Variovorax paradoxus B4: one gene and its partners. The protein of the gene in region 2 interacts with the protein of the main gene of each other region in a pairwise test. Links are inferred from orthologs where the notes say so. Each region holds a gene or a part of one and is shown on either strand. Other genes may lie near its edges.

The links.
Region 1: the proteins of VAPA_RS15685 (region 2) and secA interact in binary tests that used the Escherichia coli proteins (3 or more experiments, as listed by UniProt). The link is inferred for Variovorax paradoxus B4 from one-to-one orthologs.
Region 3: the proteins of VAPA_RS15685 (region 2) and acpP interact in binary tests that used the Escherichia coli proteins (3 or more experiments, as listed by UniProt). The link is inferred for Variovorax paradoxus B4 from one-to-one orthologs.

What each region holds. Positions count from the first base shown.
Region 1 is NC_022247.1:4,645,419-4,651,708, forward strand. The notes cover bases 2,098-5,422. They hold secA (preprotein translocase subunit SecA), read right to left. Parts: upstream 5,097-5,422; coding sequence 2,298-5,096; downstream 2,098-2,297. Other genes in these bases: argJ (bifunctional glutamate N-acetyltransferase/amino-acid acetyltransferase ArgJ), read right to left, coding at 2,098-2,268; VAPA_RS21700 (hypothetical protein), read left to right, coding at 5,292-5,422. In the rest of the region: VAPA_RS21680 ((deoxy)nucleoside triphosphate pyrophosphohydrolase), read right to left, coding at 1-170; VAPA_RS21685 (ATP-binding protein), read right to left, coding at 167-1,042; more of argJ, read right to left, coding at 1,039-2,097; more of VAPA_RS21700, read left to right, coding at 5,423-5,600; VAPA_RS21705 (Bug family tripartite tricarboxylate transporter substrate binding protein), read right to left, coding at 5,650-6,290. UniProt on the Escherichia coli protein: Required for protein export, interacts with the SecYEG preprotein conducting channel.
Region 2 is NC_022247.1:3,353,846-3,359,809, reverse strand. Bases 1,572-4,570 are described here. They hold VAPA_RS15685 (YbgC/FadM family acyl-CoA thioesterase), read right to left. Parts: upstream 3,301-4,570; coding sequence 2,842-3,300; downstream 1,572-2,841. Other genes in these bases: nusB (transcription antitermination factor NusB), read right to left, coding at 4,490-4,570; VAPA_RS15680 (pyridoxal phosphate-dependent aminotransferase), read right to left, coding at 3,297-4,493; tolQ (protein TolQ), read right to left, coding at 2,123-2,845; VAPA_RS15695 (ExbD/TolR family protein), read right to left, coding at 1,670-2,107; tolA (cell envelope integrity protein TolA), read right to left, coding at 1,572-1,666. In the rest of the region: dnaE (DNA polymerase III subunit alpha), read left to right, coding at 1-682; more of tolA, read right to left, coding at 740-1,571; more of nusB, read right to left, coding at 4,571-5,035; ribH (6,7-dimethyl-8-ribityllumazine synthase), read right to left, coding at 5,032-5,499; ribBA (bifunctional 3,4-dihydroxy-2-butanone-4-phosphate synthase/GTP cyclohydrolase II), read right to left, coding at 5,513-5,964.
Region 3 is NC_022247.1:1,619,430-1,625,344, reverse strand. The notes cover bases 2,040-4,989. They hold acpP (acyl carrier protein), read right to left. Parts: upstream 3,660-4,989; coding sequence 3,420-3,659; downstream 2,040-3,419. Other genes in these bases: fabD (ACP S-malonyltransferase), read right to left, coding at 4,529-4,989; fabG (3-oxoacyl-ACP reductase FabG), read right to left, coding at 3,758-4,501; fabF (beta-ketoacyl-ACP synthase II), read right to left, coding at 2,076-3,320; VAPA_RS07345 (hypothetical protein), read right to left, coding at 2,040-2,062. Also shown: VAPA_RS07360 (MucB/RseB C-terminal domain-containing protein), read right to left, coding at 1-192; VAPA_RS07355 (sigma-E factor negative regulatory protein), read right to left, coding at 213-878; RNA polymerase sigma factor RpoE, read right to left, coding at 896-1,570; more of VAPA_RS07345, read right to left, coding at 1,580-2,039; more of fabD, read right to left, coding at 4,990-5,482; VAPA_RS07320 (beta-ketoacyl-ACP synthase III), read right to left, coding at 5,535-5,915. UniProt on the Escherichia coli protein: Carrier of the growing fatty acid chain in fatty acid biosynthesis.

The DNA of each region.
Region 1 (6,290 bases), 1.3 Mb from region 2 along the record:
GCCTGCTCCACCGTTTCGCCGGCTTCGATCTTGCCGCCCGGAAACTCCCAGAAGCCCGCATAGGCCTTGCCCTCGGGGCGGGTGGACAGCAGCAGCGCGTCGTCGGCCGGCCGGATCAGCACGCCGACGGCCACCTCGGTGTGCTTGCGGCCTTGCGGCTGCCCACTCATGCCGTGGCCCGCCCGGCGTAGTCGCGCGCAAACTGGTAGGCCACGCGGCCGCTGCGCGAACCGCGCTCGAGCGCCCAGACCAGCGCCTCGGGCCGCGCCGCCTCGATGGCGGCCTTGTCGACGCCGAACGACGACAGCCATTGCGCGACGATCGCCAGGTATTCGTTCTGGCTGAACGGGTAGAAGCTGACCCACAGGCCGAAGCGCTCGGACAGCGAGATCTTTTCCTCGATCACCTCGCCGGGATGGACTTCTCCGTCCTCGGTGTGGGTGTAGCTGAGGTTGTCCTTCATGTATTCCGGCAGCAGGTGGCGCCGGTTGCTGGTCGCGTAGATCAGCACGTTGGGCGTCGATGCGGCAATCGATCCGTCGAGGATCGACTTGAGCGCCTTGTAGCCCGGCTCGCCCTCGTCGAAGCTCAGGTCGTCGCTGAACACGATGAACTTCTCGGGCCGTTGCGACACCACCTCGACGATGTCGGGCAGGTCGGTCAGCTCGGCCTTGTCCACCTCGATCAGCCGCAGCCCCTGCGGCGCATAGGCCTGCAGGCAGGCGCGAATGAGAGACGACTTGCCCGTGCCGCGCGCGCCGGTCAGCAGCACGTTGTTCGCTGGCTTGCCTTCGACGAACTGGCGCGTGTTGCGCTCGATCTTTTCCTTCTGGACGTCGATTTCCTTCAGGCTGTCGAGCGACATGGCGGCCACGTGCTTGACGGGCTCGAGCACGCCGTGGCCCGAACTGCGGCGGCGATAGCGCCAGGCGATCGACGCGTTCCAGTCGGCGGGGGCCGCCAGCGGCTGCGGCAGGATCGATTCGATGCGGCCGATCAGCTGCTCGGCGCGCTCGATCAGCTTCTGGAACTGTTCATTCATGACCTGTAGTCGGCATTGATCGTGACGTACTCGTGGCTGAAGTCGCAGGTCCACACGGTTTCGCTGGCGTGACCGCGGCCCAGGCCGATGCGCACCGTGATCTCGCTCTGCTTCATCACGCGCTGGCCGTCTTCCTCGCGGTAGGACGGATTGCGCCCGCCCTTGACGGCCACGTGCACGTCATCGAGGAACAGGTCGATGCCGGTCTGGTCGAGATCCTCGATGCCCGCGTAGCCCACGGCCGCGAGGATGCGACCGAGGTTCGGGTCGCTGGCATAGAAGGCCGTCTTGACCAGCGGCGAATGCGCCACGGCGTAGGCCACCTGCTTGCACTCGGCGGCATCGCGCCCGCCTTCGACCTGGATGGTGATGAACTTGGTGGCGCCTTCGCCGTCGCGCACGATCGCCTGCGCCAGCAGGCGCGCGACATTCTGCATGGCTTCGACGAGGGCCTTGCCTTCGGGTGAATCGAGCGAGGTGATGGCGGCGTGCGCGGCCTTCTGGGTGGCGATGACCACGAAGGAGTCGTTGGTCGAGGTGTCGCCGTCGATGGTCACGCGGTTGAACGAGGCGTCGGCCAGCCGTTTGGCCAGCGGCTGGATCAGGGCCGGATCGATCTTCGCGTCGGTCGCCATGAAGCCCAGCATGGTCGCCATGTTCGGGCGGATCATGCCGGCGCCCTTGCTGATGCCGGTGATGGTGACGGTGGCGCCGCCGACCTGGACCTGCTGGCTGAACGCCTTGGGGATCGTGTCGGTGGTCATGATGCCTTCGGCAGCACGCGCCCAGTGGTTCTCCGAAGCATCGGCCAGCGCGGCGGGCAGGCCGGCCTCGATGCGGTCCACGGGCAGCGGCTCCATGATCACGCCGGTGGAAAACGGCAGGATCTGCTCGGGCGCGATGTCCAGCTGGCGCGCGAGCGCAATGCAGGTGGAGCGCGTGCGCATCAGGCCATCTTCGCCCGTGCCCGCGTTGGCGTTGCCGGTGTTGATCACCATCGCGCGAATGCCGTAGTTGGCCGCTAGGTGGTCGCGGCACACCTGCACCGGCGCCGCACAGAAGCGGTTCTGCGTGAACACGCCGCCGACCGCGGAGCCTTCGTCGATCAGCACGACGGTCAGGTCCTTGCGGTTGGCCTTGCGCACACCCGCTTCGGCCACGCCGATGCGGACGCCGGGCACCGCGAACAAGGCGGCAGGATCAGGGGCGGACAGGTTCACGGGCATGGCGGGTTCTCTTCTCGGGAGTTTCTGGGTCAGCTGAGCTTGCCGTGGCAATGCTTGTACTTCTTGCCGCTGCCGCAGGGGCACGGGTCGTTGCGGCCGACGCGGGCAAAGGCCGCGGCCTCGGCCTCGGCGCCGAGCGTGCCGAGCCCCAGCCCCGCAGCCGCGATGCGGCGCTGGTTTTCCTCGTCCAGGCGCACCTCGACCTCGCCGGTTTCGGTCGGCGCGCTGTAGGTGATGTTCGAGACGTTCTCGCCGCGGCTTTCGAGCGCATCGGCGGCTTCTTCAAGCTGCTCGCCCGACTGCACGCGCACCGTCATGAGCTGGCGCGTGACTTCGTTCTTGACCGAGTCGAGCAGCTGGCCGAAGAGTTCGAAGGCCTCGCGCTTGTATTCCTGCTTGGGCTGCTTCTGCGCATAGCCGCGCAGGTGGATGCCCTGGCGCAGGTAGTCGAGCGAGGCCAGGTGCTCGCGCCAGTGCGTGTCGATGCTCTGCAGCAGCACCATGCGTTCGAACTGGGTGAAGTTTTCCTGGCCGATCAGCGCCACCTTGGCACCGAAGCTGTCGTTGGCGTTCTTGACCACCTTCTCGACGATGTCGTCGTCGCCCACGGCCTCGGCCGCCTCGATGTCCTTCTTCAGGGGCATGTCGATGCCCCACTCGTTGAAGAGCGTCTTCTCGAGGCCGTCGAGGTCCCACTGCTCCTCGACCGACTCGGCCGGCACGTACTGCCGCACAAGATCGGTGAAGCAGCCTTCGCGCAGCGCCGCGATCTGCGCCGTGAGGTCGCCCGCGTCGAGGATGTCGTTGCGCTGCTGGTAGATCACCTTGCGCTGGTCGTTCGACACGTCGTCGTATTCGAGCAGCTGCTTGCGGATGTCGAAGTTGCGCGCCTCGACCTTGCGCTGCGCGCTCTCGATGCTGCGCGTGACGATGCCGGCTTCGATGGCTTCGCCGTCGGGCATCTTGAGGCGATCCATGATCGCCTTCACGCGGTCGCCCGCGAAGATGCGCATCAGCGGATCGTCCAGGCTCAGGTAGAAGCGCGAGGAGCCCGGGTCGCCCTGGCGGCCCGAACGGCCGCGCAGCTGGTTGTCGATGCGGCGCGACTCATGGCGTTCGGTCGCGATGATGCGCAGGCCGCCCAGCGACTTGACGAACTCGTGGTCCTTGGTCCATTCGGCGCGCACGTGCGCGATGTCGGCCTCTTTGGTGGCGTCGTCGCGGCCTTCGTCGTTCTCGATGGCCTCGATCATCTTCTCGATGTTGCCGCCCAGCACGATGTCGGTACCGCGGCCGGCCATGTTGGTCGCGATGGTGATCATCTTCGTGCGGCCGGCCTGCGCCACGATGTCGGCTTCGCGCGCATGCTGCTTGGCGTTGAGCACCTGGTGCGGCAGGCCCGCCTGGGTGAGCAGGCCGTCGATGATCTCGGAGTTCTCGATCGACGAGGTGCCCACCAGCACCGGCTGGCCGCGCTCGTAGCATTCGCGGATGTCCTGGATGGCCGCCTCGTACTTTTCGCGCGTGGTCTTGTAGACGCGGTCGAGCTGGTCGTCGCGCTTGCTGATGCGGTTCGGCGGAATGATGACCGTCTCGAGGCCGTAGATTTCCTGGAACTCGTAGGCTTCGGTGTCGGCCGTGCCGGTCATGCCGGCCAGCTTGCCGTACAGGCGGAAGTAGTTCTGGAAGGTGATGGAGGCCAGCGTCTGGTTCTCGGCCTGGATCTGCACGCCTTCCTTGGCTTCCACGGCCTGGTGCAGGCCGTCGCTCCAGCGGCGGCCCGTCATCAGGCGGCCGGTGAATTCGTCGACGATGACGACTTCGCCCTGCTGCACCACGTAATGCTGGTCGCGGTGGTACAGGTGTCGTGCACGCAGCGCGGCGTTCAGGTGGTGCATCAGCGTGATGTTGGCCGGGTCGTAGAGCGACGCGCCCTCGGGCAGCAGCTTGAATTCGCCCAGCAGCTGCTCGGCCTTCTCGTGGCCGTCTTCGGTCAGGAACACCTGGTGGGTCTTTTCGTCCACCGTGAAGTCGCCCGGCACCGTGACGCCTTCGCCCGTGCGCGGGTCGGCCTCGCCTTCCTGCTTGGTCAGCAGGGGCACCACCTTGTTGATGGCCAGGTAGAGGTCGGTGTGGTCTTCGGCCTGGCCGCTGATGATCAGCGGCGTGCGGGCCTCGTCGATCAGGATGGAGTCCACCTCGTCGACGATGGCGTAGTTCAGGCTGCGCTGAACCCGGTCGCCGGGCTCGTACACCATGTTGTCGCGCAGGTAGTCGAAGCCGTACTCGTTGTTGGTGCCGTACGTGATGTCGCTGCCGTAGGCCTGCTGCTTTTCCTCGCGCGGCATCTGCGGCAGGTTGATGCCCACCGTCAGGCCCAGGAAGTTGTACAGGCGGCCCATCCACTGGGCGTCGCGGTTGGCCAAGTAGTCATTCACCGTGACCACGTGCACGCCCTTGCCCGACAGCGCGTTCAGGTACACCGGCAGCGTGGCCGTGAGGGTCTTGCCCTCGCCAGTGCGCATTTCGGCGATCTTGCCGTTGTGCAGCGCCATGCCGCCAAGCAGCTGCACATCGAAATGGCGCATCTTCATGACGCGCTTGGAGCCTTCGCGCACGGTGGCGAATGCTTCGGGCAGCAGGGCGTCGAGGCTTTCGCCCTTGGCGATGCGGTCCTTGAACTCCTGGGTCTTGGCGCGCAGCCCATCGTCGCTGAGCTTCTCGAATTCGGGTTCGAGCGCATTGATGCGCTCCACCGTCTTGCGATACTGCTTGAGGAGCCGGTCGTTGCGACTGCCGAAGATCTGGGTCAGGAAGTTGGTTGCCATTGGCGTGGAGATGGGCGGGCACCTGACACGACAGGCACTGCGACCGGATTCCCTAAGATATGGTGAAAGCAGTTGGGCGCACCTTCTTCGAATGCAAGCTCCGAAGAAAGCAAGCGGCTCCAGACCGGATCTGCCGGCGCAAGCGTCGGCAAACCGGGCATTTTAGCTGTCCTTGTTCCCCCCTCCGGATTACCCATGAATCGCCGCTCCGTCCCACCCTTCACGTTGCAGCAGGCCGCCGAAGGCTCGCCCACCCTGGCGAGCCTGATCGCCCGTGCGCGCGACGCGAGCGACCGGCTGCGGGCGGTCGAGGGATTGATCCCGCCGGCCATGCGCCCGGCCGTCCAGGCCGGCCCGGCCGAAGGGGACGTGTGGTGCCTGCTGGTCAACGGCAGCGCGGCGGCGGCCAAGCTGCGCCAGCTGTCGCCGATGCTGGTCACCCGGCTGCGCAACAAGGGCTGGGACGTGAACACGATCCGGATCAAGGTCCAATCCGGGCGCTGAACGGAAAAGCGGCCGGCCGCGCAAACGGCCCGGCCCATCGGGGCCTGGCCTATTGCGGCTGAAGTCCGATGTTGTGCGCCACCTTCTGCCAGCGCTCGGCTTCCGCGCGCATGAAAGCCCGCAGCTCGCCCGTGGTGGATCCCTTCAGCTGCACGCCGAGCACGGCCATGCGCTCCTTCACCGACGGATGGTCCAGTGCCGCGATCGCCTCGCGCCGCAACCGCTCGATCACCTCCAGCGGCGTGGTGGCGGGCGCCACCATGGCCCACCACTGGTCGATCTCGAGACCCTTGAGTCCGCTCTCCGCCAGGCCAGGCACATCCTTGAGGCCCGGAATGTTCACGCGCTGGGCGCTCGTCACCAGCAGCGGGCGGATCCTGTTGGCGCCCAGCAGGCTGGAACCGCTGGCCAGCGTCGCGAAGTGCCCGGCCACCGTGCCCGCCGCCACGTCGGTGAGCGCCGGCGCCGAGCCGCGATAGGGAACCATGTTGAACTTGATCTTCGTGCGGCTCGCCAGCAGCTCGGCCGCCAGGTGGCTCACCGTGCCGGCGCCGCTGTGCGCGATGGGCGGCGGCATCGGCCGGGCGGCCGCCGTCCTGATGAAGGTCTTGAAATCGCGGCTGTCGTCGTTCATGCCCGCAAAGAAGACCAGGGGCGAGGTGCCGATCATCGTCACCGGCGTGAAGTCGC
Region 2 (5,964 bases):
GCCCGAGCTGGTGGACGCCACACCCTGGGGCGTGAAGGAGCGGCTCACCTTCGAGAAGACGGCCGTGGGCTTCTATCTCTCGGGCCATCTGTTCGACGAGGTGGCGCACGAGGTGCGGCGCTTCTGCAAGCGCGAGATCGGCGACCTGATGGACACGCGCGACCAGCAGGTGATCGCGGGCATCGTGAGCGATTTCCGCGTGATCAACGGCCAGCGCGGGCGCCTGGCGATCTTCAAGCTCGACGACAAGTCGGACGCCATCGACGCCACCGCCGACGAGGCGCTGATCAACGCGAACCGCAACACCTTGAAGGACGACGAGCTGGTGATCGTGAGCGGCCGGCTCCAGCCGGGCCGCGGCGGCTTCGAGGCCCGCTTCCAGGTGCAGCAGGTGTGGGACCTGGCCACCGCGCGCTGCCGTTTCGGAAAATTCCTGCGGGTGGCCGTCAATGGCAAGGCGCCCGACATCGCGCGCCTGGTGAAAGACTTTCCACCGCGCACCGAGCAGAGCGAGCATGGCGACCTGGTGCAGGGGCTGCCGGTGCGCCTGTCGATGGCGCGCGGCGGCGCGCAGGTCGAGCTGCAGCTCGGGGAGCGCGCCAGGTTCTTCCCGACGGACGCCGCGCTCGCCAGCTGGACGGCGCAGGCGGACGCCGGCAAGGCCTCGGTCGTTTACGAGTGAGTGCGGCGAGGGAGGCTCGCCTTCGGGGGCATGGCTCCCGAAGGCGGCGGCGCCCCGCTAGCGCTTGGGCCGCAGCGAGACGATCAGCGACGGGAAGATGCGCCCGTCGGTGTCGCGCGGCAGCTTGTCGGTCTTGTGCAGGCCGCGTTCGGCGGCTTCGTCCCAGCTGGGCAATCCGCTCGACTTGGTCAGCTTGACGCCGACGATGGTGCCGTCCGGTGCCAGATTCACTTCGAACTCGGCGGCCGGATTGCCGTTGACCGTCTCGGCGTCGGGGAAGGTGATGTTCGGGCGCACCGCCGCGGCAATGCGTCCCGCATAGCCGCTCGACGGCCCTGACGAGCGCATGGCCGTGCCCTTGGAATCGTCGCTGCCGCTCGCGCCCGCGAGGCCCTGCATGCGCTTGAGCGTTGCGGCGCGGTCGGCCGCCGCCTGCTTGGCTGCGGCTTCCTGCTGCTTCTTCGCTTCGGCCTGTTTGGCCTCGGCTTCCTGCTGCTGCTTCTTCTGCTGCTCGGCGAGCTTTTGCTGCTGCGCCTTCTTGCGTTCGGCTTCGTCTTCGGCGCGCTGCTTGGCCTCGAGCTCTTTCTTGCGCTGCTGTTGCTGGCGCTCGAGTTCGCGCTCCTTCTGCTCTTTTTCTTCCTTGAGCTTTTTCTCGCGCTCGAGCGCGATGTCCGGAGCGCGCGGTGCCGGTGCGGGCTCAGGGGCCTTCACTTGAGGCGGCGGCGGTGGTGGAGGCGCAGGCGGCGGAGGCGCGGGAGCGGGCGTGGGTGCCTGCGGCGCGGACAGGCGCGGCGCGGCCTGCTGCACCGTGGACGACCACAGCTCCGCATCGACGGCGCCTTCGTCTGCGTCGCTGCGCCAGCGCACTCCCCACGTCAGCGCCGCGATCAGGAGCGCGTGCGCAATCAGCGCGAGCAACACCGCGCGCGGCGTGCCGCGCTGCGGCGGTGGTGCGAACTCGGGGCGATCCAGGGCGAGCGACATGCCTTATTTGCCGCCCGTGGTGGTGACGGACAGGCCCACGCGCTCGATGCCGCTGCGCTTGAGCTGGTTCATCGCCTTCACGACGGTTTCGTACTTGACGGACTTGTCGGCGCTGATGACCACGGGGCGCTGGTCGTCGCCGCCCTGGGCGGTCTTGGCCGCGGAGCCGATCTGGGTCATGGGAACGGACGCGCCGCCGCTGCCGGTGGACGGGTCTTTCTTGATCTGCACTTCGTCGTCGCTCTTGATGACGATCTCGATGGGCTTGTCGGGGTGCTTGTTGGCGCGGTCGACGGAGGGCAGGTTGATCACGCTCGGCGTGATGAGCGGCGCGGTGACCATGAAGATGATCAGGAGCACCAGCATCACGTCGATGAACGGGACCATGTTGATCTCGTTGATCGTGCGGCGGCCTCGGCCCCGGGATGAAACGGCGGGCATGCGCTGGACCTCCGCTCAGCGGTTGGCCGGAGCCGCCGAAGTTGCCGACGCCACCGCGGCCGGGTTGGCCGAGAGGTTGCGCTGCAGGATGTTGGAGAACTCCTCGATGTAGGTCTCCAGGGCAATCGCGATCTTGTCGATCTCGCGCGCGAAGCGGTTGTAGCCCACCACCGCCGGAATGGCGGCGAACAGGCCGATGGCGGTGGCCACCAGCGCTTCGGCAATGCCGGGCGCCACGGTGGCCAGCGTCACCTGAGCGAGCGCGGCCAGGCCGGTGAAGGCATGCATGATCCCCCAGACCGTGCCGAAGAGGCCGACGTACGGGGACACCGAGCCCACGGTGGCCAGGAACGACAGGTTCTGCTCGGCCGCGTCGAGCTCGCGCTGGAAGCTCGCGCGCATGGCGCGGCGGGCGCCGTCCAGCAGCGTGGGGGCGTCGCTCACGTGGCGTTCGCGCAGCTTCTGGTACTCGCGCATGCCCGAGGCGAAGATGCGCTCCATGGGCCCGGCGAACTTGGCGTTCTGCGCGGCCGAGGCGAACAGTTCGTTCAGGCTGGTGCCGGACCAGAACTCGCGCTCGAAGTCGTCGTTGAGCGCGCGCATGCGGCGCAGCGCGAAGTACTTGCGGATGATCGCGGCCCAGCTGGCGATCGAGACGATCACGAGCAGCAGCACGACCAGTTGCACCACGAAGCTCGCATGGAGCAGGAGATTGATGATGGAGAGGTCTTGGTTCATGGCTTGAAAGGTTGAATCATGGAGCCGCCGCGGCGCTCGAGGGTTCCCGTAACTTGGGCTGGTATCCGCGCAGGACGCAATGTGGCGGCATCCACCCAGCCGATGCGGATCGTGCCTTCGCACAGCAGAACGGGCGCCGCGGCCCCCATTCGTTCTTGCTCTGTTTTTGATAGCACGCGCTGACCGATTATCAACGACGCCGTGCCCAATTGTCGGAGATCGGCTGTAACCAGCAGTTCGTCGTCGAGCCGGGAGGGGCGATGGTATTTGAGCTGCGTTTCGCTCACCACGAACTGGCCGCCGGTTTCCTCGCGCAGCTTGCGCTGCTCGACGCCCAGCGAGCGCAGCCATTCGGTGCGGCCGCGCTCCATGAACTTGAGGTAGTTGGCGTAGAACACGATGCCGCCGGCGTCGGTGTCTTCCCAGTAGACGCGGATCGGAAACGCGTAGCTCATCGGGCGGGGTTCGCGATCATGGCCCGCAGGCGTTCGACCGATTCCTGCAGATGCGCCATCGAGCTGGCGGTGGAGAAGCGCACGAACCTGGCCGTCTCGGCCGTGCCGAAATCGCGGCCCGGCGTCACGGCCACGTGGGCGCGCTTCATGGTTTCGAAGGCGAAATCCCAGCTGCCCGAAATGCCCAGCTTCTCGGCGACCGCGGTGCAGTCGGCCCAGGCGTAGAAGGCACCGTCGGGCACCACCGGCACGTTCAGGCCCAGCGCATTCAACTGCGGAATGAACCAGTCGCGGCGCGCCTTGAATTCGGCGCGGCGGCGCTCGTATTCGGCAATGCTCTCGGCCTCGAAGCAGGCCAGCGCCGCGTACTGCGACACGGTGCTCGCGCAGATGAAGAGGTTCTGCGCCAGCCGCTCGACCACCGGCACCAGCGCGTCGGGCACCACCAGCCAGCCCAGGCGCCATCCGGTCATGTTGAAGTACTTGCTGAAGCTGTTGATGCTGATGACGTTGTCGTCGATGGCGAGGGCCGTTTGCCCGAACGCATCGTCGTAGGACAGGCCCAGGTAGATCTCGTCGATCAGCGTGATGCCGCCGCGCTGCGACACCACCTCGTGGATGCGGCGCAGTTCATCGGGCGCGATCGAGGTGCCGGTCGGGTTGGAAGGCGAGGCGAGCAGCACGCCGCGCGTCTTGTCGGTCCAGGCGGCCTCGACCTTGGCGGCAGTGAGCTGGAAACGCTCTTCGGCGGTGGTGGGTATCAGCACGGCCTTGCCATCCGCGGCGCTCACGAAGTGGCGGTTGCAGGGATAGCTGGGGTCGGGCAGCAGGATCTCGTCGCCGGATTCGATCAGGGCCAGGCAAGCCAGCTGCAGTGCGGCCGAGGCCCCCGCGGTCACCACGATGCGGCGCGCCGGCACGTCGACGCCGAAGCGCTGCGCGTACCAGCCGCTGATGCGCTCGCGCAGCAGCTCCAGGCCGGTGGCCTGGGTGTACTGCGTGGCGCCGGCGCGCACGGCGCGCGCGGCGGCTTCCTGCACCAGCGGCGGGGCGGTGAAGTCGGGCTCGCCGATGTTCAGGAAGATCATCGGCCGGTCGGTGTGGGCCACCTCGCGCGCGAGCACGCCGGCGGCCTTGGCCACCTCCATGACGTAGAAGGGTTCGATGCGCTGCGCGCGCGCCGAGATTCTCACGCTCTGGCCTTGCCCGAGGCCCGGTCGGCCTCGACTTCGGCGGCGCGCAATTGCGGCGCCAGGCCATTGAGCACGGCGTTCACGTACTTGTGGCCGTCGGTGCCGCCGAATTCCTTGGCAAGCTCGATGCACTCGTTGAGCACCACGCGCCATGGCACGTCCAGGCAGTGCTGGAACTCGTACACGCCGATCCACATCACGGCATGCTCGACGGGCGATATTTCCTCGAACTTGCGGTCGAGCAGCGGACGGATCAAGGCGTCGAGCTGTTCGGCGCCCTCGATCGATCCGTGCAGCAACGCGTCGTAGTGCGCGGCGTCGGCCTTGTGAAAGCCCGCGAGGTCGCGCGTGAAGTGGTCGATCTCGGTCGGGTCGTTGCGCCCCACCAGGTGCTGGTAGAGCGCCTGCAGCGCGAACTCGCGCGCGCGGCTGCGGTTCGACTTGGCCGAAGCCTTGCGTGCGCCGGTGCTGGTCAGGCCGGTACGCACTTGCCGTGCCGGGCGCGGCTTGGCGCCGGCTGCTTTGTTGTTGTCTTCGGTCATTTGAGAGAGGCCAGCAACTGCGCCATCTCGACAGCCACCTGGGCCGCGTCGCGGCCCTTGTCGGTCTGTCGGGCGACGGCTTGCTCGAGGTTTTCGGTCGTGAGGATCGCGTTGGCGATGGGAAGGCGATGGTCGAGCGCCACGCGGCTCACGCTCGCGCCCGATTCGTTGGCCACCAGTTCGAAGTGGTAGGTCTCGCCGCGGATGATGCAGCCCAGCGCCACCAGCGCGTGGTAGCCGCCGCGCACGGCCATCGCCTGCAGTGCGACCGGCACTTCGAGCGCGCCGGGAACCTGCACATGATGGATGTCGTCAGCGGCCACGCCCAGCTTCTCGAGCTCGGCGAGGCAGGCGGCGGCGAGCGCATCGGTGATGTCGGCGTTGAAGCGCGCCTGCACGATGCCGATGCGCAGCCCTTTTCCGTCGAGCGGCTTTGCATCCGCTCCCTTGTTTGCACCTTGCATGTCGTGTCAGTCTTTAGTCTTTGGTCAGGTAGCCAGCAATTTCGAGGCCGTAGCCCGCGGCCATGCTCGGCATGCGGCGGGGCGTGCCGAGCAGGTTCATCTTGTGCACGCCGCATTCGCGCAGGATCTGCGCGCCGATGCCGTAGCTGCGCAGGTCCATGCGGCCGCGCTCGGGCGCCTGCGCGGGCCGTGCGGTGCCGTCGAATTGCGCGAGCAGTTCGCCAGCCGTTTCGCCGCAATTGAGCAGCACGGCCACGCCCTTGCCCTCGTTAGCGATGTGGGCGAGGCTGGCGTCCAGGCTCCACGAGTGCAGCGAGCGGTTGATCTCGAGCGCGTCGAGCACCGAAAGCGGCTCGTGCACGCGAACCGACACCGTGTCTTCCGGCGCCCACTGGCCGCGCACCAGCGCAAGGTGCACGCCACGGCTCGGCTTGTCGGTGAAGGCATGGGCGGTGAAGCTGCCCC
Region 3 (5,915 bases), 1.7 Mb from region 2 along the record:
GGCTCCCGTATGCATGCGCTGCAGCCACTCGACGACGCTCATCGAAGGCGGTGCATCGCCGGCCTGCGCCGAAGCCGTGCCCTTGGCGTTCGCGGAACCCGGCCGGGTCTGCGCGGCCGCGATCTGCGCAAGACAAAAAGCAGCGAGCACCAGTGCGAACGCGCGTGCGGAGATCGGCATCTGAACGGTCATTGGAGAGAGACAGGCGCGGATCAGCGCGCAGGACCTTCGAAGGTCGCGTTGCGCAGGAAGCCCGAGGGCATTTGCGACGCGCCACCGGCTTGCTGGTGCGCTTCGAGCAACTGGTCGAGCCGCGGATCACGCAGCATGACTTGCGGACTGCCGTTGCCGACCACCACGCGGGTTGGCGTGAGCGCGGCCGTGGGCGGAAGCTGGCTGTTGGAGGCTGCGGCGGCCAGCACCGAATTGGCCGCCGGCTGCTGCTGGGCTGCGATCTGGGCACCCGGCGACGACACGCCAGCGCCGTTTCCGACCAGGGTCCAGCTGATGGCGGCGACCGCCACCAGCGACGCGGCGCCGGCCACCAGCTTCCAGCGGAAGACCGGCTCGTTGGCTGCGTCGGCCCTGTGCCGCGCCGTCAGCACCGCAGGGGCCGCGGCCGGCACCTGCGCCGGCGCCGCGACGACGGGCTCCGCGGCCAGGCGCTGCTGAAACCGGGCCAGGAATGCACTGCCATCGCTGCTGGGCGAATGGGCGCCCGATCGCAGGATGTCGCCCACCAGGTGATAGGCCCGCCAGGCCCCGCGCGCGTCTTCTTCCGCGCAGACGGTGTCGATGGCCCGCGCGAAGTCCTCGCCATGCAAATGACCATCCGCCAGTGCGGATACCTGTTCACGAACCGTCATCGTCTGATTCATTTCATTCACCTGCTTACCTACCAACGCTTGCCGGACTGGTTGTCCAGCAGCGGTTTGACCCTGGCCGAAATGGCCTCACGCGCCCGGAAAATACGCGAGCGCACCGTGCCGATAGGGCAATCCATGACCTCGGCGATCTCTTCGTAACTCATGCCCTCGATCTCGCGCAGGGTGACCGCCTGGCGCAATTCGGGCGGCAACGCTTCCATGGCCGCCTCGACCACCTGGGCGATCTCGTTTGCTGCCAAGACTGATTCGGGGGTTTCGTCGCTGATTGGTTCGTTTCCAGGGCGGTAAGTTTCATCGTCCTCGTCAGAAGACGGCCGCAGGGCGCTTTCGGAGATGGTCGGGTCGCGCTTCATGTCGACCAGCGCCTTCTTGGCGGTGTTGACCGCAATCCGGTAGAGCCAGGTGTAGAACTGGGCATCGCCGCGGAACTGGTGGAGCGCGCGATAGGCCCGGATGAAGGTTTCCTGGGCGATGTCTTCGACCAGGTCGACGTCGCGCACCATGCGCCCGATCAGGCGCTCGATCCGGCGCTGGTACTTGATGACCAGCAGCTCGAAGGCCTTCTGGTCACCCGCGACCGTGCGCTGGACCAGCTGGAAGTCGACCTCGCCCGGGCGCGGCGCCTCGGCGGACACATCGGGCAAGCCGGAGTCCGGTGGCACTGGCGGCGGAGAAGTTGTCATCGGGGAGGTTCAGGGCGCATCGGCAGGCGCGGTTGCCCGCCACGGCTCGCCCGCAGGCGATGCGGACGGGGCGCGCGAATATACCGCACGGCGCACATCGCGCCAGCGCTCCGGCATGGTGCGCTGTTCGAGCCATATCCATCGTCCGGCACGGCCCGGCTGGGTCAACCGGACCAGCAGCAGCGATTGCAGGTCGAACGCCACGGCGGCGCGCGCCGCGTGAACGGACCGGCCGGGGTCGGCGCCCGTCAAGGTCCAGCACAGGCCGTCGAAGTGCAGCATGGCGGCACCGTCGCTTCGCAGCCCGAGCCCGGCCGCAATGCCTGAAAACAGGACGCTCAGAACCAGCAGCAGCTGGCGCCAGCCAACGCTATCGATCAGATAGCACGAGAGGCCCGCGCAGCAGGCACCCAAGGCCCACGTGGCAACCAAGATCCGGGTCGCGCCGCGCGAGCGCCCCACCGGATAGGTCACCGACGGTGCGCTGTACATGGAAGAGCAAGATTCAAACGCGCTTGAACACCAGCGTGCCGTTGGTGCCACCGAAGCCGAAGTTGTTCTTGACCGCGACATCGATCTTGAGATCGCGCGCCACGTTGGCGCAATAGTCGAGGTCGCACTCCGGATCCTGGTTGAAGATATTGATGGTCGGCGGACTCTTCTGGTGATGCAGCGCCAGCACCGTGAACACCGATTCGATGCCGCCGGCACCGCCCAGCAAGTGGCCGGTCATCGACTTGGTCGAGTTCACGACGAGCTTCTTCGCATGGTCGCCGAAGGTGTTCTTGATCGCGTTGGTCTCGTTCAGGTCGCCCAGCGGCGTCGAGGTGCCGTGCGCGTTGAGGTACTGCACCTCGTCGGCGTTGATGCCTGCGTTGGCGAGCGCCATCGACATCGAGCGGCGCGGGCCGTCGACGTTGGGTGCCGTCATGTGGTACGCGTCGGCACTCATGCCGAAGCCCGAGACCTCGGCGTAGATCTTGGCGCCGCGCGCCTTGGCATGCTCGTACTCCTCGAGCACGACCACGCCGGCACCTTCGCCGAGCACGAAGCCGTCGCGATCCTTGTCCCACGGACGGGACGCGGTGCGCGGATCGTCGTTGCGCGTCGAGAGTGCACGCGCCGCCGCAAAGCCGCCGATGCCCAGCGGCGAGACGGTCGACTCGGCACCGCCCGCGACCATCACGTCGGCGTCGCCGTACTCGATCATGCGGGCCGACAGGCCGATCGCATGCAAGCCGGTGGTGCAGGCCGTGACGACGGCGATGTTCGGACCCTGGAAGCCGTACTTGATCGAGACGTGGCCCGAGATCATGTTGATGATCGAGGCGGGCACGAAGAACGGCGACACGCGGCGTGGGCCGCGATTCACGAGTTCCGCATGCGTTTCCTCGATCATGGGCAGTCCGCCGATGCCCGAGCCGATGTTGCAGCCGATGCGCGTCGCCTCCTCGGGCGACAGCGCATCGCCGGTCTTGAGACCGCTGTCCTGGACCGCCTGCATGGCGGCGGCCATTCCGAGGTGGATGAAGCGGTCCATGTGGCGCGCTTCCTTCTCGGAGATGTACTGCGTGATGTCGAAGCCCTTCACCTCGCCCGCAAACTTGCAGGCGAAGGCGCTGGCGTCGAACGATTTAATGGTGTCGATGCCCGAATTGCCGGCCAACAGGTTGGACCAGGATTCGGCCACCGTGTTTCCGACAGGAGCGATGCAACCGAGTCCGGTCACGACGACGCGGCGTTTGGTCATGCCGGCAAACCTTTCTGGAAGCGCTGAAGACTGCTGTCGGCGCGTACGGGGCTGAAGAAGAAAAGCGCCGCCGGCCGAAACAGTTCCAACTTGGCCCGATCAGGCCTTTTGATTCTTGGTGGCGTAGTCGACGGCGTTTTGCACCGTGGTGATCTTCTCGGCGTCTTCGTCGGGAATCTCGATGCCGAATTCGTCTTCGAGTGCCATCACCAGTTCGACCGTGTCGAGCGAGTCTGCACCGAGGTCGGCCACGAAGGCCTTCTCGTTCGTTACTTGGGACTCTTCCACGCCGAGCTGCTCGGCGATGATTTTCTTGACACGTGCTTCGATATCGCTCATTTGGTTCCCTCTGAGGGTTGTAGGTAACAGTGGATTTTAGCCGGGCGCATTGTGGCATTTGCCGTGCGCCCGGTACGGGAAAAGATTGCGCCTTGCGGCTACATGTGCATGCCGCCGTTGACGTGCAGTTCCTGCCCCGTCACGTAGGACGCCTGGGGCGACGCGAGGTAGGCCACCGCGTGTGCGATATCGGCCGGCTTGCCCAGATGGCCCAGCGGAATCTGCTGCAGCAGCGCCTGCTGCTGTGCCTCGGGCAGGCTGGCCGTCATGTCGGTTTCGATGAAGCCCGGCGCCACGCAGTTGACCGTGATGTTGCGGCTGCCCAGCTCGCGCGCCAGTGCGCGGGTCATGCCTGCCACGCCGGCCTTGGCCGCCGCGTAGTTGGCCTGGCCCGCATTGCCGGAGGCGCCCACCACGCTGGTGATGCTGATGATGCGGCCGTAGCGCTGCTTCATCATCGGGCGGATCACCGCGCGCGAGAGGCGGAATACGGCCTTGAGATTGGTGTCGAGCACCGCGTCCCAATCGTCGTCCTTCATGCGCATGGCCAGCGTGTCGCGCGTGATGCCGGCGTTGTTGACCAGCACGTGGATCGCGCCGTAGGCCTGCACGATTTCGTCGATCAGCGCCTCGACGGCGACGGCGTCGTTCACATCGAGCGCACGGCCGCGGCCGTCGAAGGCGCTGAGCGCCGAAGTGATCTTCGCGGCGCTGTCCTCGGTGGTGCCGGTGCCGACCACCTTGAGGCCGCGCTGCGCCAGCTCGAGCGCAATCGCTGCGCCGATGCCGCGCGATGCGCCGGTGACCAGGGCGACTTGCCCTTCGAATTTGGGAATGCTCATAAAAGAAGTGTCCGGGGCCTGCGCCGTTCAGCCGGCGAGCGATTGTCGGGTGTCCGCGAGCGTCGCCGGGTCGTACACCGACGCGGCTTCCAGCTCGGGGGCGATGCGCTTGACCATGCCGGCCAGCACCTTGCCCGGCCCGCACTCGATGATGGAGGCTACGCCGCGCAGTTTCAAGGCCTGCACGCTCTCGACCCAGCGAACCGGGCCGGCGGCCTGGCGCACGAGGGCGTCGCGGATGCGCGCGGGATCGGTCTCGACGGCCACGTCGATGTTGTTCAGCACCGGTATCTGCGGCGCAGCGAGCGTGAGGGTGGCGAGCTTTTCGCGCAGTGCCTCGGCTGCAGGCTTCATCAGGCTCGAATGGAACGGCGCCGACACCGGCAACAGCAGCGCGCGCTTGGCACCACCGGCCTTGAGCAGCTCGCAGGCCTTGTCGACGGCCGCCTTGCTGCCCGCGATCACGGTCTGCATCGGATCGTTGAAATTCACCGCCTCGACGATCTCGGCGCTGCCCGCACCGAAGGACGCCGTGGCTTCCGCGCAGCCGGCCACCACCTTGCCGGAGTCCATTCCCAGCACCGCCGCCATGGCACCGACGCCGACCGGCACTGCCTGCTGCATGGCCTGCGCCCGAAAGCGCACCAGCGGCGCAGCCTGCGCGAGCGTCAGCACGCCCGACGCAACCAGCGCCGAATATTCACCCAGCGAATGCCCCGCCACCACCGAAGGGGTGGCCCCGCCTTCGGCCAGCCAGGCGCGCCAGGCGGCAACGCCGGCCACCAGCATCACCGGCTGGGTGTTGGTGGTCAGCGCCAGCTCTTCCTTCGGGCCGTTCCTGATCAGCCCGCCGATGTCTTCGCCCAGCGCCTCGGAGGCTTCGCGCAGGGTTTCGGCCACGGCCGGGTGATCGCCCCAGGCATCGAGCATGCCGACGGCCTGGGAGCCCTGACCCGGGAAGACAAAAGCAAAGGATTTCATTTTTATCAAAAGCGTCGTGTCGCATCGCAGCCCGGAAGGGCATCGCCGTGCGCTACAGATTCAATAGCACCGCGCCCCAGGTGAAGCCGCCGCCCACGCCTTCCAGCATGACGGTTTCGCCCTTCTTCACCTTGCCGGACCGCACGGCCTCGTCGAGCGCCAGCGGAATCGAGGCGGCCGAGGTGTTGCCATGCTCGTTGACCGTGACGATGAGCTTCTCGTGCGGAAGCTTCAGCTTCCTGGCCGTGCCTTCCATGATGCGGATGTTGGCCTGGTGCGGAATGAGCCAGTCGATGTCGGCCTCGGTCTTGCCTGCCTTCGCAAGCGTGGCGCGGGCGGCATCCTCGAGCACGCGCACCGCCAGCTTGAACACGGCCTGCCCATCCATGTGCAGCAGGGGTGTGCCCAGCACATTGCCGCCGGAGACGTGGCC